2 regions of the Brevibacillus nigriterrae genome follow, and region 2 is predicted to be linked to the other one. Evidence: riboswitches for the same ligand, from Rfam matches in the RefSeq annotation. Region 2 holds a riboswitch; the other holds the start of a gene.
What was found. A riboswitch is a leader RNA that binds a small molecule or an ion and turns the genes downstream of it on or off. The one in region 2 is predicted to bind FMN.
Positions count from the first base shown of each region.

Region 1 (8,115 bases), on a different contig from region 2:
AAGCCCCATCGGAAAAATATCGGGCCCAACGTTGCTGCCATAGGCAGTTTCGGAAATATTTCGGCTTTCTATGGCAAAAGCTATACCAATGGCCAAAAAAGCTAATGCTGCAAATCGATCAAATGTCTTGCTCACGTTCTGTACCTCCTTTGCTGAGAGTAAATAGAGGAGAAGAGCAGACCCTTCCCCTCCTACTCAGGAGCGAAATAACTATTTCGCCATATTCAATGCGGTCAGCAGTTCTTTTAACAATTTTTCTTGCTCGCCAAGGAAAGATTTGAATTCGTCCCCGCTCTTGAATTCTTTCTCCCAACCATTTGCTTGAAGCTCTTTACCCCATTGATCACTATCGGAGAGAGCTTTCACTTTTTCTGTCCAGTAAGCATTTGCATCTTTTGACATTTCCTTTGGACCGAATACACCACGCCAGATTGTGAAGTCAGCGTCTACCCCTTGTTCTTTCATCGTTGGAATGTCTTTATAATTACCTTGAAGTCTTTCTTTTGCAGAAACGGCCAGCACTTTCACTTTGCCTGCTTTCAGATATTCACCCACACTGGATACGTCCGTAGCGATTACGTCTGCGTTGCCGCCGAGCAATGCAGCAATCGCCTCTCCACCACCATCATAAGACACATACTTCACGGATTTTGGGTCGATTCCGGATTTAAATGCTGGCAGTACCGCAACCAAATGGTCCATGGAACCCGGTGCAGATCCACCTGCAAAAGTAACTTTGGTAGGATCAGCTTTCAAATCATCGATAAGTGCCTTCAGATCAGCGTATTTTGAACCGGATGCTACTACGATTGCTCCGTAATCTTTGGTCAACTGTGCCAATGGAGTCGTATCTTGATAACCGTATGGGCTATTTCCTTCTTTCTTCAAATTATTGATCAGAATCGGTGGAGAACTTACGAAAAGCTTGTAATCATTCTTTTTGTCCTGTGTTGCGTATTCGGCCATGAATACCGCTCCGCCGCCACCCGGTCTATTCTCGACTGTCATGGTTTGCTCAACAATTTTGGATTCTGAAAGAACTTTGGTAAAGGAACGTGCGGTTTTATCCCACCCGCCACCTGCTCCAGATGGTGCAACTACAATGATTGGTTTCTCTGGATATTTACTTGCAGCGCTATCTTTGCCCCCTCCTGCAGGTGCCGTTCCTCCGCCACCACAGGCAGTCAAGCTTACAGCTAACAAACCTGATGCTAATGCAAGAATCCACTTATTCTTTTTCATGAAACTTCCCCCTTTGAAAGCGTTTACTTTCTCTTGAAGGAATCTTATCACCCAATTTTCAGAATTTATAGTTTACGAACATAAGTTGGATAAAGACGATTAGCATAATTAAGTTCATAAAGTTCACAAAATAGACAAAACCACCTGACAAGCTTACTGCCTGCCAGATGGTTCTGATTAGAGGTACATCCTTACTTTGCGAATTGCTTACTTAAAGAAGCCATTTCAATAGCCGCCGTAGCCGCTTCCCAGCCTTTGTTGCCAGCTTTGGTTCCCGCCCGTTCAATTGCCTGCTCGATGCTATCCGTTGTCAAAACACCGAAAATCGTAGGGATGCCTGTCCGCAAAGAAATCGATGCGACACCCTTTGCGCACTCATTGCAGACATAATCAAAATGTGGAGTAGAGCCTCGAATTACCGCTCCAAGCGTAATCACAGCGTCGTATTTTCCTGACTCTGCCATCTTTTGTGCGATCAACGGAATTTCGAATGCACCCGGTACCCAGGCAATTTCGATATCTTCTTCGTTAACCCCGTGCCGTTTCAACGCATCAGTCGCCCCGCCTACCAGTTTGCTTACAATGAACTCATTGAATCGACCAGCAACAATCCCCATTCGCAATCCGGTTCCGACTAAATATCCCTCATATGTTTTCATCGAATACTTCACTCCTTAATCATCTGTAATAGATGTCCCAGTTTTTCGTGTTTCGTGCGTAAATATTGCTGATTGTGACGGTGTGCTGCTATTTCAATCGGAATTCGATCGACTACCTCTAATCCATAGCCTTTGAGTCCTCTCAATTTGCGAGGATTGTTCGTCATTAGCCTGATTTGGCTTACCCCCAAATTTTTAAGGATTTGCGCACCTATCCCGTAATCACGCAAGTCAGCCGGATAGCCCAGTTTTTCATTGGCTTCGACCGTGTCCATTCCTTGTTCTTGCAATTGATAAGCCCGAAGCTTGTTAATCAACCCGATCCCACGCCCCTCTTGGCGCATGTACAACAGAATTCCTCTGCCCTCTTGCTCAATTTGCCTGAGCGCAGCATGTAATTGCGGGCCACAATCGCAACGGTATGATCCAAATACATCTCCTGTTAAACATTCCGAATGTACCCGAACCAGAACAGGCTCACCCGTAGTGATATCTCCCTTGACCAGAGCAACATGTTCCTTGTTGTCCACTTCATTGGTGAAGGCGACGATTCTGAAATCCCCATGCTCGGTTGGCAACTGGACGTCTACTTCTCTTGTAACCAAACTCTCTTTTTGGGTTCGGTACTGGATTAACTGCTCAATGGAAATCAGCTTGAGATCAAAGCGCTGGGCAATTTCAGCTAACTGGGGCAATCGAGCCATCGTCCCATCCTCATTCAAGATTTCACAAATAACTCCCGCCGGAAATCCTCCTGCCAATCGTGCCAGGTCAACTGCTGCCTCCGTGTGACCTGCTCTTCGCAATACCCCGCCTTTTTTGGCAACAAGCGGGAAAATGTGACCGGGTCTTCGAAAGTCAGAAGCTCCTTTCGCCAGGTCAATCATCGCCAGAATCGTGCGTGAACGTTCAAAGGATGAGATACCTGTATGTGTAGATATTTCATCGATTGATTCGGTAAATGCCGTTCCTTGCTTATCCGTGTTATTGGCTACCATTGGTTTGAGCCCTAATGATTCTGCCCGCTCTTCTGAGATTGGCACACACACGAGACCTCTCCCATGCGTAACCATGAAGTTGATCATTTCGGGAGTAGCCGCTTCTGCCATGCAGACAAAATCCCCTTCATTTTCACGATCTTCATCGTCTACAACTATTACTGCTTTCCCATTTCGCAAATCAGCTAGTGCTTCTTCGATTGAATGTAACATCAGCTTCCTCCTGGAGTCTCCGGCCTTTTTGAACTTCCTACCCTTTAGGCAAACCCGTGTTCCTTTAGGTATTCCAGGCCGAGATGCGCTTTGTCCCCTGCCTGCTGTCTGTCATCCGTCTGCCACGTGAGTAACCGTTCAACATATTTCGCTAACATATCGTTCTCAAGATTCACAATATCCCCTGGCTGCTTAATCCGTAAGTTTGTATGCTCAAGGGTGTGCGGGATAATGGAAATCGTAAAATCTTCTTCTGTTACATCGATAATGGTCAGGCTGATTCCATCAATTGTGATCGACCCTTTGGGGACCATGTATTTTAGTTGTTCTCGCAAAGCCGTAATTCGGAAAAGTATCGCATTGCCATACGATTGGCGAGAAAAAATCGTACCAATTCCGTCCACGTGCCCAGATACGATATGCCCGCCAAAGCGATCTCCCAAAGCCATGGCCCGCTCCAGGTTGACAGGTATTCCCGGTCGTACCCGACTCAAACTGGTTTTGCGAAGTGTCTCTGGCATTACATCGACAACAAACGATGTCCCGGTAAACCTTGTAACAGTCAAACAAACGCCGTTAACAGCAATACTGTCCCCGAGACTAACCCCTTCGAGCACCTTCTTGCCCCTTACGGTAAGCTTGACTGCCTGTGACCCTCCTTCGACTCTTTCGATCCAGCCAACTTCCTCGATAATTCCTGTAAACATACCCTTCACTTCCTCTTGCGCAATTACAGCACGTCATTGTCCCAAACAGGGTACCCGGAAACCCGCCAATCCATTTCACTAACCTGCTCAACGGTCACCTTGTTTAACCTGACCGCTTCATTCATCGTTGTATAGCCTTCCCCGCCAAAAGCTGTAGGAGCAAGTGCTCCACCGACTAGCTTCATGGAAAGATAGCTGATTACTTTATTGATCGCCTTTTCTTGAAGAAACGATCCATTTACAGCACTGCCACCTTCTACAAAAAGCGAAGTAATGCCGTTTTCCCCTAATACTTGTAGAACCGCTTGAATCGTTACGGCCTCACTGTCCAGTACAATCACATGTACGTGCCCGGAAGTTAGCGCCGTGATTCGTTCAGGTGAAGCATTTTTTGAAGTAATAATCCATGTAGGAGCTTCACTATTTGTGATTACCCTTGCTGTCATCGGAATACGCAGATGCGTATCAAGGATGACGCGAACCGGTTGTCTTCCTTGCTCGTTTACTCTGGCTGTAAGCGCAGGATTATCCTGAATCACCGTACCTACACCGACCAAAATGGCGTCATGACGGTGTCTCATGAGATGGACTTCTTCTCTCGCCTGTTCCCCGGTAATCCACTTGCTATTCCCGCTTCCCGTTGCAATTTTCCCGTCGAGTGTACTCGCTGTTTTCACTGTGACGAAAGGCTTTCCCGTCGTGATGTAGTGAAAGAATACCTCGTTCAATTCGTGTGCCTCCGCCTCCAGCACGCCTACTCTCACGTCCAGACCCGCCTCCTGCAGCATCTTTACGCCCCGTCCTGCCACCTGCGGATTGGGATCAACTGTTGCCACAACCACCTGGGATATCCCTGCACGGATGATCGCTTCTACGCATGGAGGTGTTCTCCCATGATGACTGCATGGCTCAAGGGTGACATAAATCGTAGCACCTTGCGCCTTTTCTCCAGCCATACGTAAGGCGTGTACTTCTGCATGTGGTTCTCCTGCTTTGAGATGAGCTCCCACTCCAACGATCGCGCCATCTTTTACAACAATTGCTCCTACCATGGGATTGGGGCTAGTTTGACCCGTTGTGCTTTTCGCCAGTTCGATTGCCGTCCTCATAAAGTCTGCATCTCTCAACTATTCGTCCTCCTTTCTTTATGACATGGTGGTTCTTGTATTGAATTGCACCTTCTCTTCAGAAAAAGAAAAATGCCCTAATGTGAATTAGGGCATACGGGAACAAGCTGTTTCACCTTTTCGTTTAAAAAAGGAAAACAGCTACAAATACCTTCTCCCATCCGGACTATACCGTCGGCCTTGGATTCACACCAAGTCAGTCACCACACTTTGATCCCGAGTGGTGAGTCGCGGGCTTAGACTTACGTCATCACCGCCGGTCAGGAATTTCACCCTGCCCTGAAGGTTGCTTTTCAATTAGGGCAAGTATAGCATACAAAGAAGGAAAAATTATAGTTTTCTTTTACACATTTAGGTATTGACTAACTGCATTATTCCCACTTATCATATAAATAAATCTTAATATCTTCCTTCTAAAGGGGAGTAGCTGTACAGCAAAGTCGTCATTCCAGGGTGTCCCCCTCGGCTTTGTTGGCAACACACGTTGTTAGCGAGACCTTTACCGAGAGACTGGTAGAGGTATTTATTTTTATGATGACCTTTACCGCACTGGTAAGGGTCATTTTTTATTGCAAGGAGGAGACATGGATGGTTCGATTTTTTCGAAGAGTAAAATTCATTCTGAACATTAGACGATTTGTTCCGTTCCTGCTGGATTTCTTCTCATCTCGAGAGGTACCCTTGCCAAAGAAGCTGTTTTCCGTTTTGCTGCTTGTCGGATACGCCCTGTTTCCCTTTGATGCCATCCCGGATTTCCTGATGTTCTTTGGCATTCTGGACGATGTCATGGTTCTCACGTTTATTCTGCAACAAATCGTTAAGACAGCACCACAAAGCTTGAAAGACAAGTATCAACTCATCACGACGTAACCATCCGCTTCCGTTCTTTTTTACAAAGGGGAGTAGCAGCTACAGTAAAGCCGTCAATACGGGAATTCTTCCCCGGTTTTATTGGCAACCTCAGGTTGTTTGCAAGACCTTTGCTTGATGTACCCACTGTAAAGCTTCTTTTTCATAAAGAAGGGGCTTTACGCAAATATTGAATATGAAAAGCAAAGGAGTGTTCTTCATGGATTTCCTATTTACACCCGATTTCTGGTCTGCATTGCTTGCTATCGTTGTCATTGACCTGGTTTTAGCTGGAGATAATGCCATCGTAATCGGCCTAGCCGCACGAAACCTGCCGAAAGATCAGCAAAAAAAGGTTATTTTTTGGGGTACTCTTGGAGCCATTGCCATTCGTTCACTTTTAACTCTTGCCGTCGTATGGTTATTGAAAATTCCCGGTCTGTTGCTCTTCGGAGGCTTGATGCTCATCTGGATTGCCTATAAGCTTCTCGTTGAAGAAAAAGATCACAGCAATTTGCAAGCGGGACAAAATCTGTGGGGTGCCGTTAAAACGATTATTATTGCAGACACCGTTATGGGATTGGATAATGTGCTTGCTGTTGCCGGCGCAGCACATGGCAGCTTCTTGCTGGTGGTGTTGGGACTTTTAATCAGTGTGCCGATTGTAGTTTGGGGAAGTACGTTAATCCTGAAATGGGTGGAGCGTTACCCTTCGATTATCTATATTGGTTCAGCCGTTCTCGCTTGGACAGCGACCAAAATGATCGTAGACGAGCCGTTCCTAAAAGGTTTCTTCGTAGAAAATCCTCTGCTCAAGTGGGGATTAACGATTGCCATTGTAGCTGGTGTACTGATATTGGGCAAAATGAAAAATCAAGGCAAAGTAAATCAGGCTTCTTCCTAACACATCCTTGCATTTCACCATCCAATAGGACAATATTAAACATATGATGCAGGTAAAGTGAGGAAATCGAATCAATGAAACGTGAACGATTAGATAAAGTCCTAGCCAGTATGGGGCTGGGCACTCGTAAAGAAGTAAAGCAACTGGTGAAACTACGAATTATTGAAGTTGACGGTGAAGTGGCAACAGACCCGGGAATGCACGTAATCCCTGAAGAACAAACCATTGTTGTCGATGGTGAACCACTTAATTTCAAACGCTGGGTTTATGTCATGTTAAATAAACCACCTGGTGTCATCTCAGCAACAGAAGATCCCAGACATCAAACAGTTGTCGATCTGTTACCGACTGAATGGGCAATCAAAGTACATCCTGTCGGGCGCCTCGATATCGATACAGAAGGTCTTCTCCTTCTCACCAACGATGGGCAGCTATCGCACAGTCTGCTTTCGCCCAAGAAAAAAGTAGATAAAGAATACTTCGCCCGGATTAACGGGGTTGTGACGGAAGAGCACATTCGTTATTTTGCTGAAGGTGTCGTTTTGGATGATGAGTACAAGACATTGCCAGCACGCCTTGAGATTCTCTCTTCTGGCCCGATCTCGGAAATACGTGTAACCATCATGGAAGGCAAATTCCATCAGGTAAAACGCATGTTTGCTGCCTATGATTTAGAAGTAATCTATCTGAAACGCCTTCGTATGGGGTCGCTTCATCTGGATGAATCACTTGGACTAGGCGAATACCGTGAATTAACGGAAGACGAGCTGGAAAGCTTGCGTAACGGTGCAACAAAAGGATAGCCCACGGGTGGCTATCCTTTTTCTTTTTTATGACGATTGTTACTTCACTTCTTACGCAAACTTCGGAAAAAATCCCGCAACAAATTCCCGCATTCTTCTTCCAGCACTCCGGGCAAAACCGGAACCTGATGGTTAAAGCGTTGCTCATCCAAAAGATTCATCAGTGTACCTGCACACCCTGCTTTTGGATCAGGTGCTCCATAGACGACTTGCTCGATTCTGCTTTGGACAATAGCCCCAGCACACATCGGACAGGGCTCTAATGTGACGTATAACGTACAGCCGATTAACCGCCATCCCCCTAGCCGCTCACTTGCTTCCCGGATCGCAATCATCTCTGCATGCAGGGTGGGGTCTTTCCTGGTTTCTCGCAAGTTATGTCCCCGACCGACAATAACTCCGTCTTTTACAATTACCGCTCCAATCGGAACTTCCCGCAAAGCCCACGCTTTGTTCGCTTCCTCAATGGCTTCTCTCATATAGATTTCATGATCAAGGATACTCTCTGTCAATCTGCTCGTCCTTTCTTTTCGTAACAGTCACTTGTTTTCAGTATAGCCAGCGAACTGTTTTATTGGCAAATTGTACAGGTTTACATCATTTTACAAAAGTG
Region 1 covers NZ_JBNCMT010000019.1:15,605-23,719, reverse strand. Annotated here, with positions in the region: gene ACPW7N_RS14910 (tripartite tricarboxylate transporter TctB family protein) at 1-135, opposite strand, end outside; gene ACPW7N_RS14905 (Bug family tripartite tricarboxylate transporter substrate binding protein) at 211-1,242, opposite strand; gene ribH (6,7-dimethyl-8-ribityllumazine synthase) at 1,434-1,901, opposite strand; gene ACPW7N_RS14895 (bifunctional 3,4-dihydroxy-2-butanone-4-phosphate synthase/GTP cyclohydrolase II) at 1,910-3,112, opposite strand; gene ACPW7N_RS14890 (riboflavin synthase) at 3,157-3,819, opposite strand; gene ribD (bifunctional diaminohydroxyphosphoribosylaminopyrimidine deaminase/5-amino-6-(5-phosphoribosylamino)uracil reductase RibD) at 3,843-4,946, opposite strand; FMN riboswitch at 5,092-5,237, opposite strand; gene ACPW7N_RS14880 (YkvA family protein) at 5,535-5,816, shown strand; gene ACPW7N_RS14875 (TerC family protein) at 6,016-6,699, shown strand; gene ACPW7N_RS14870 (pseudouridine synthase) at 6,774-7,502, shown strand; gene tadA (tRNA adenosine(34) deaminase TadA) at 7,547-8,014, opposite strand.
Region 1: another riboswitch for FMN. It lies ahead of ribD (bifunctional diaminohydroxyphosphoribosylaminopyrimidine deaminase/5-amino-6-(5-phosphoribosylamino)uracil reductase RibD); the one in region 2 lies ahead of ACPW7N_RS10060 (hypothetical protein).

Region 2 (8,115 bases):
GGCGGAGGGACAGAGGTCGTTTTTCAGTTCAAACGCAAGATTTCCCTCGATCAACTGCGTGTTGTTCTTACTGATTTGCCCTGTGAGCTGGAAGTGGAGAATGAATATGCCATTCGAGTTGTGCTGAAGCGAAGTCAGGAAATGCTTCCGTTTCTTCTTTCTACGGTGATGACGGCGTTGGAAGTAAGTGACGTCAAAATTATGGAATCAAGCACCGAGGATATCGTTCGCAACATTTACAGTACGGATAATGGGGTTGCGAGCTATGGGTAAGTTATACGCAGAGCTAATACGAATTCGTTTCCTGACGATGTTGGCCTATCGAGTAAACTATTACAGTGGAATCATTATTTATGGGATCAACATTGGCGCTTATTACTTCTTGTGGGGAGCTATTTACGGCGAGCAACAGAATTTGGCTGGAATGACTTCGATTCAAATGACGGCTTACGTTGCGATTGCCTGGATGTCCCGAGCTTTTTATTTCAATAATATTGACCAGGAGATCGCCCAGGAAGTGAGGGAAGGAAAGGTAGCCATCGAGATGATCCGTCCTTACAACTATTTGTCTGTGAAGACGGCGCAAGCATTGGGGGAAGGGATCTTTCGTTTCCTGTTTTTTGCCGCACCGGGGATTTTTCTCGTCAGCCTGTTTATTCCGGTTCATTTCCCGTCCTCACTACAGACGTGGGGAATCTATTTGCTAAGTTTGATGATGGCATTCGTAATCAATACACAGATTAATTTACTGACAGGTGTGCTAACCTTTTTCTTCCTGAAAAATGAAGGGATGATGCGGGCGAAGCGCGTTGTATCGGACCTGTTGTCCGGATTAATCCTGCCGATCAGCTTTTTCCCTTTGTGGGCACAATCGATTCTGCACTTTCTTCCTTTCCAGGCGATTAACTATTACCCCAGTATGATTTTTGCAGGGGCGATTGGTGCAGATAAAGCGTGGGAAGTGATCGGGCTGCAAGTGATGTGGGTCCTTCTTCTGTTGTTGCCGATTACAATTCTGTGGCGTCGTGCGAGATACAAGCTCGTCGTGCAAGGAGGGTAATCTGATGAGACAAACCTATGTGTTATTTAGTCAGTATCTCAGTCAGTATTTTAAAGGACGATTAACCTACCGGATGGATTTTGTCGGTGAGTTGATTTCAAATCTTGTCTTTGAAGTGATTAACCTGATTTTTATTCTGGTTGTATTCCAGCACGTCTCCACATTGAAAGACTGGACTCGTGACGAGATTATTTTTATTTACGGTTTTTTCCTGATTCCCTACGCTCTGTTTACGATGTTTTTTGGGTTCTGGGACTTTAACGAACGATATATCATCCGTGGAGAGATGGATCGGGTGCTAACCCGCCCAGTACATAATCTGGTGCAGATTTGTTTGGAATCGATTGCCCCTGACCGGATATTCGGTGTCATTACAGGGATGATTATTATGGGTTATGCAGCTGTTCAGTTGGATCTGGAGTTTGTCTGGTACGATGTTCTCGTGTTTATTGTTTTGGTGATCAGTGCCGTTTTCATCTACGCAGGTGTCTATACGGCGATTGCAGCTGTCAGTTTCTTTTCTGACTCGAGAACGGGAATCGCTCCGATGATCTGGAATATCCAAAACTATGGACGCTATCCAATCAACGTGTACAACAATGTGATCCAGTTTATTCTGAAATGGATTCTGCCATTTGCGTTCGTAGGCTTTTATCCATCGGCCTACTTTCTTCGTAAAGAAACCTGGTACACCTACACGATGCTCACTCCGGTCATGGGGATTATCTTCTTTTCGCTGGGAATCATGATCTGGAACTGGGGAGTGAAAAAGTATCGTGGAGCGGGTTCCTGACGCTTGAGAAAGAATAGTATTGTCAAGGTTGTTCTTTTCCTAGTATAATAGCCACGTGAAAATCACATATTCCTTCAGGGCAGGGTGTAATTCCCGACCGGCGGTGATCACAAAAGTGTAAGCCCGCGAGCCTCAAGCCTTTCGATGGGTAAGAGTGCAGGATCTGGTGAGAATCCAGAGCCGACAGTACAGTCTGGATGGGAGAAGGATGACGACAGTACGTTTGTTCACGTGCTTGTTTGCTTATGCGACTGGCAGAAGCGAAGGGGCTCTTCATTTCTATGAAGTGTCTTTGGTTTCTCGTATCGTTTTGCATAGGTCTCGTCTAGCTACTGCGATGCCCTCGAAGTTACTTAGCTTCGGGGGCTTGTTGTTTGTTGGCGGAAGGTCGTGGCGTCAAACTGTTGCCATTCCTCAAAAGAAGGGAAAACAATAAGAGGAGATGGTCACATGCAACAAACACAACATGTAGGTCAATTGGCAAAAACGAGAAAGTTGGTAGCCATTCCGCTTTTTGCAGCGGTTGCCTTCATTCTTCAGTATCTTGAATTTCCGCTGCCATTGATCCCCACCTTTTTGAAGCTTGATTTCAGTACCTTGCCAGGGTTAATTGGTGGTCTGATGTTTGGTCCAGTAGCGGGCATAATGATTGAACTGATCAAGAATATATTGCATTTGTTGTTGAAAAATACAGATGGTTTGTTAGTTGGGGAAATTGCGAATTTTATTGCTGGAGCCAGTTATATTTCCGTAGCGATTATGATTCAACGGATGATAAACAACAAACTTGGCTTTGCAGTGGGGTTGTCGGTGGGTACTATACTGATGACAGTGATCATGTCGATTGCGAATTACTTCGTTTTGATTCCGGCTTATGCTGCTTTGTACTCCATGCCGGTTGATGCCCTGCTTCAAACCTTCCAAATGAGCAGCTTGTGGTCATTGATCATCAAAGGGATTGCTCCATTTAATATGATTAAGGGTATTGCGGTGGCCATTGTTGCCTATCTGATTTATGTGAAGTTATCACCACGTCTTCGGATGAGTGTATAAAACGAATAAAAGGAGCATCCAAGCGGAATGCTCCTTTTGTTTATACTGTTAATTTACAGTTCATCTGCATCAATGAATGGCTCATCAGCATCATCAGTCGGATCTGGAGCGGAGAGAGGGAAGAGCATGTTTAAAATCTTGAATTTACGACGGTCGGTCGTACTTTTAAGATCTTTGTATTTACGGATAAGCGCATTATATTCGCTAACAAAGGTATTGCGCTCTTCCTTAGTCAAAAATACTTCAGTTACATTATAGGCAAACGTATCCTGGTATTCTTTACGCATATCCACATCACTTGCAACAAAGTGATTCAGTGTACGCATGAGGTCTTTTTCAGTAGTGCGAATCGGTGAGAACATCACATCGCCCAATTGCTGCGCATTCTCTTCAATCATGACACGCAGGTTTACCGTGATCACTTTGGCAATTGGTTGGTAATATTTTTCAACAATCGAACCTTTTACACGAGTATCAACTTGTTCAAGCAAACCCACACGAACCAGTTCTTTCACATGGTAATGTAAGCGGGCAGCATTTTCACCAAGCTCAGTTGCAATTTGTTTTGCTGTACGTGGTTCGAGATCTTCAAACAATTCAAGGATTTTCACACGCTCAGGGATCGCCAGGCATTTAAGCGCTTCCGGGTCTGTCACATCGTAAAACTCTCTCATTAACGATTTCACCGTCCAGATTCTACTAGCATCATTTAATATTTCTTTATAATTTTAATTTACATTATTATATTGTATCTCTTAATTGAAGGATGCGCAATGGACAAGGTTTGATTCTTTCATAGGATGATTTCTTTTGTTAAAATAATACAGACTCTACTTACAGTAAGGAAGGGGAAGCAGATGATCTCTATCGGACAAGATGCACCCGATTTTACATTGGAAGCAAGTAATCATCAGACGATTTCACTTCATGATTTGCGGGGAAAAAATGTCGTCCTGTATTTCTACCCTAAAGATTTAACACCTGGTTGTACAACAGAAGCGTGCGATTTTCGTGATTTTCACTCGGATTTTGGTAAATATAACACAGTCGTCATAGGTATCAGTCCTGATGAAGTGAAGTTGCATGATCGATTTACGCTAAAGCATGAACTGCCCTTCCCGCTCTTGGCAGATACCGATCACAAAGTGGCGGAGGAGTACGGGGTTTGGGTGCTCAAAAAAATGTACGGCAGAGAGTATATGGGGATTGAACGTGCCACGTTCCTGATTGATGAGGAAGGAAAGATTGCACGGATTTGGCCGAAAGTCAAGGTAAAGGGTCATGTGCAGGAAATACTCGAATACATAAAAGAACACAAGCAGAAATAGATACGATGAATAACGAAAGGGAGAGTTGCAATGAGTCGATTACCAATTGATACGATGATTCAAACGTTTTGTACACTGGCTAACATACCAAGTCCTTCTGGTAATACGGAAAAAATTATGGGCTGGATTGCTCAGGAACTCGAGCGCTTGGGAGTACAATTCACTCGTGCGAAAAAAGGTGCAATCATCGCCACTATTCCTGGAGCGGATGATGAGAAACATCGTTTGCTAACAGCGCACGTAGATACATTGGGTGCGATGGTCAAAGAGATCAAGCCTAGCGGCAGACTGAAACTGGCGTTGATTGGCGGTTTTAGTTGGAATGCAGTTGAGGGTGAATACTGCCAGATTGAAGCAGGGGACGGACGAATTTATACAGGCACGATTCTTACGACCAAAGCTTCAGTTCATGTATATGGACGTGAAGCAGAGAAGATGGAGCGTACAGAAAATCTGATGGAAGTTCGTCTCGATGAGAAGGTAACCTCCAAAGAAGACGTACTTGCACTGGGCATTCGTGTAGGTGACTTCGTTTCCTTTGATCCACGAGTGACTGTTACAGAGAGTGGTTTTATCAAGTCCCGCCATCTGGATGACAAGGCAAGTGTTGCCATTTTGTTCGGTATTATTCAACATCTGAAGGATACAGCGACAACTTTACCATACACCACCCATTTTCTAATTAGTAATAATGAAGAAATCGGGTATGGCGGAAACTCGAATATTCCTTCGCAAGTAGTGGAGTATGTAGCTGTTGACATGGGTGCAATCGGGGATGGGCAAACAACGGATGAATATTGTGTTTCTATTTGTGCGAAAGATTCATCTGGCCCGTATCATTACGAGTTGCGCAAGCACTTTGTACGTTTAGCAGAAGAACATGGCTTGAATTATCAGGTTGATATTTATCCTTTCTATGGATCGGATGCAAGTGCTGCGCTTCGAGCAGGGTATGACATTGCGCATGGCTTGATTGGGCCAGGTATCGATGCTTCTCATTCTCATGAACGTACACATCGGGACGCTTTCGAAAACACGGCCAAACTGGTACTTGCCTATATTACATCACCGGAGATGGTCGTCTAGGAGGAACGCAACATGGCAGTCAACATGTATCAATGGGCCGATTATTATGATATTACCCAGCGTGGGGTGACAGGTGATATTCCGTTCTATCTGGACGTAGCTCGTGGGAATCAAGGTGAGGTTCTTGACCTCGCTTGCGGAACGGGGCGCATTACCATCCCGTTAGCTCAGGAGGGGATAGCGGTCACTGGTTTGGATTTGTCCATTGAGATGTTAGAAAGAGCAAAGCGCAAGGCGGAAGTTGCTGGAGTCGTTGACAAGATCAATTTTGTCCAAGGCGATATGCGCACATTCGATTTGCAGAAGAAATTTTCCACGATCATGATCCCGTTTCGTTCATTTTTGCATCTTTTGTACATACAGGACCAAATGAAAGCGCTCGGACGGATTCGTCAGCACTTGCTTCCTGGCGGCAAACTGGTTATGAACGTTTTTGTGCCTAAGATCGATCATCTGTATGAAGAAAGCGAGAAAATGTCCTTGCGGGGAATGTATCCGCTTGAATCAGGTGAGCAAGTGGCGATGTGGGATTACACGATTTATGATCATTTCCAGCAATTGTCGGAAGTGACTAGAACCTATGAACGAATCAGTCCAGACGGGATTGTTCAGGAAAAGGTTGTTGGACGTTTTACACTCCGCTATATTTTCCCTTCAGAGCTGCATCACCTGCTTCGCTTGAATGGATTTAAAGTGGTGCAACGATACGGTTCCTTTGAAAAAGCTCCTTTTGATCAAAAAAGCACGGAGTTGATTTTGGTAGCTGAGGCTCAGTAAGGGGATGTTTGTCGATTTCCGGGGAAATAGGACATGTGGGAAGGGGTATGCATGATGAAGATCTATACAAAGTCTGGAGATAAAGGGGAAACTTCTCTCGTCTATGGTCAGCGTGTCTCAAAACATTCACCGCGGGTGGATGCATACGGCACGTGTGACGAAGCGAATTCTTCCATTGGATTGGCGCTTTCTTTCTTGCCAAGCGGTGATGAGTGGCAGGAGCTCCGCAAAGCATTTCACATCGTGCAAACCAAACTGTTCCATATCGGGGCAGAATTAGCCACACCAACAGGAAAGCAAGTGGGCTGGCCGATAGTTGAGGAAGATGTAGAGTATTTGGAAGGTCAAATTGATACTCTTGATGCAGACTTGCCGCCACTTACGAATTTCATCTTGCCGGGTGGACATCCCGCTGCTGCGGCCATGCATATTGCCCGAACAGTCGTGCGTCGAGCTGAGAGAAAGTCTGTTGAAATCACTGAGACAGAGACGATTAACCCGACGACGATAAAATATCTGAACCGCTTGTCGGATTACCTGTTTGTAGCTGCTCGCTACATTAATCATAAAGCTGGTGAGTCAGAGCAAACGCTGCATCAATAACATCATCGAATGTTATCTTAAAAAAGAAGAGGTCATCATTTGGATGGTCTCTTCTTTTTGCTTTTTTCCATAGGGTTGACGTGGACAGGTTTTCTAGTAAGATCAAATTGCATAGCAAAACGGATATTATTAAATGTGCAACATGCCAAAAATATTGTTGTTACTTTTGATACAGGTATAATAGTGATTAAGGGAGGGGTAAAATAGATGGCCTCAAACTCAGAAAAGAAAGCGGCAGTTCCTGCTACAACCAAAAAGCCAAAAAAACGCCTGAAAAAGGTTAATGTAGATTTCATGCTGGAACAGCTCCAGAGCCTGTATCCTGATGCTCATTGCGAATTGAACTATACAACTCCCTTTGAGTTGTTGATTGCTACCATTTTGTCGGCTCAGTGTACAGATAAACGAGTAAACGAAATAACAGCTACATTATTTACGAAATATAATGAGCCGCATCATTACTTGCACCTCACGCAAGCAGAATTGGAAGAGGAAATTAAAGGACTGGGATTGTTTAAAAATAAAAGTAAAAATATATTGGAAACCTGTCGTATTCTTTATGAAAAGTACAATGGTGAAGTGCCGCAAACCCACGCTGAACTGGAAGCATTGCCAGGAGTAGGGCGCAAGACAGCCAATGTCGTGTTGTCCAATGCATTTGGAATTCCTGCGATTGCCGTTGATACACATGTATTTCGGGTAGGAAACCGACTTGGATTGGCACAAAGCGAAAACGTCGATGAGACGGAACAACAGTTGATGAAACGAATTCCAAAGGACAAGTGGACAGATGCACATCACTGGCTGATCTGGCATGGCCGCAGAATGTGCAGTGCAAGAAATCCCAATTGTACGGAGTGTCCATTAAGTGTTGAATGTGCTCATTTCAAAGCGCAATCAAAACGGTCATGACCGTTTTCACCTCTCATCCCCTCTCATCAGGAAACTGAAACGTCGGGGGGACAGAAACGTGTTGACCACAAATAGTCACATCTACTTTTATGACAAGGTACCTCACGTCACACATGGCATCTACTTCTGTAAAAACGTCGAGACGTTTTTCACATAAAAAAGAGAGCATAAACAATTGACATTTGAAGTAAAATAGTCTTACACTTATTTATAACAATTCTAATAAGATTGTTGTTCGTGGATGATAATTTTTACAGTTTTGTTATTTTTTTGACTAGGGTAAGCGAGTTTTTTGAATATCCAGTATAGATAGTGAGGTGCATGACGTATGACACAGCGAGTAGAAAAAGCAGTGGAAATCCTGAAGAATACTGGGGTTCGAATGACTCCCCAACGTCATGCCATATTAGCATACCTCCTTGAATCCATGACTCATCCGACTGCAGATGAGATTTACAAAGCCTTGGAAGGTAAATTTCCTAATATGAGCGTGGCAACAATTT
Region 2 covers NZ_JBNCMT010000011.1:4,225-12,339, reverse strand. Annotated here, with positions in the region: gene ACPW7N_RS10075 (ABC transporter ATP-binding protein) at 1-273, shown strand, start outside; gene ACPW7N_RS10070 (ABC transporter permease) at 266-1,060, shown strand; gene ACPW7N_RS10065 (ABC transporter permease) at 1,065-1,853, shown strand; FMN riboswitch at 1,920-2,066, shown strand; gene ACPW7N_RS10060 (hypothetical protein) at 2,062-2,289, shown strand; gene ACPW7N_RS10055 (ECF transporter S component) at 2,304-2,906, shown strand; gene ACPW7N_RS10050 (helix-turn-helix domain-containing protein) at 2,960-3,580, opposite strand; gene bcp (thioredoxin-dependent thiol peroxidase) at 3,764-4,234, shown strand; gene ACPW7N_RS10040 (M42 family metallopeptidase) at 4,265-5,320, shown strand; gene ACPW7N_RS10035 (class I SAM-dependent methyltransferase) at 5,333-6,097, shown strand; gene ACPW7N_RS10030 (cob(I)yrinic acid a,c-diamide adenosyltransferase) at 6,152-6,700, shown strand; gene nth (endonuclease III) at 6,995-7,612, shown strand; gene perR (peroxide-responsive transcriptional repressor PerR) at 7,941-8,115, shown strand, end outside.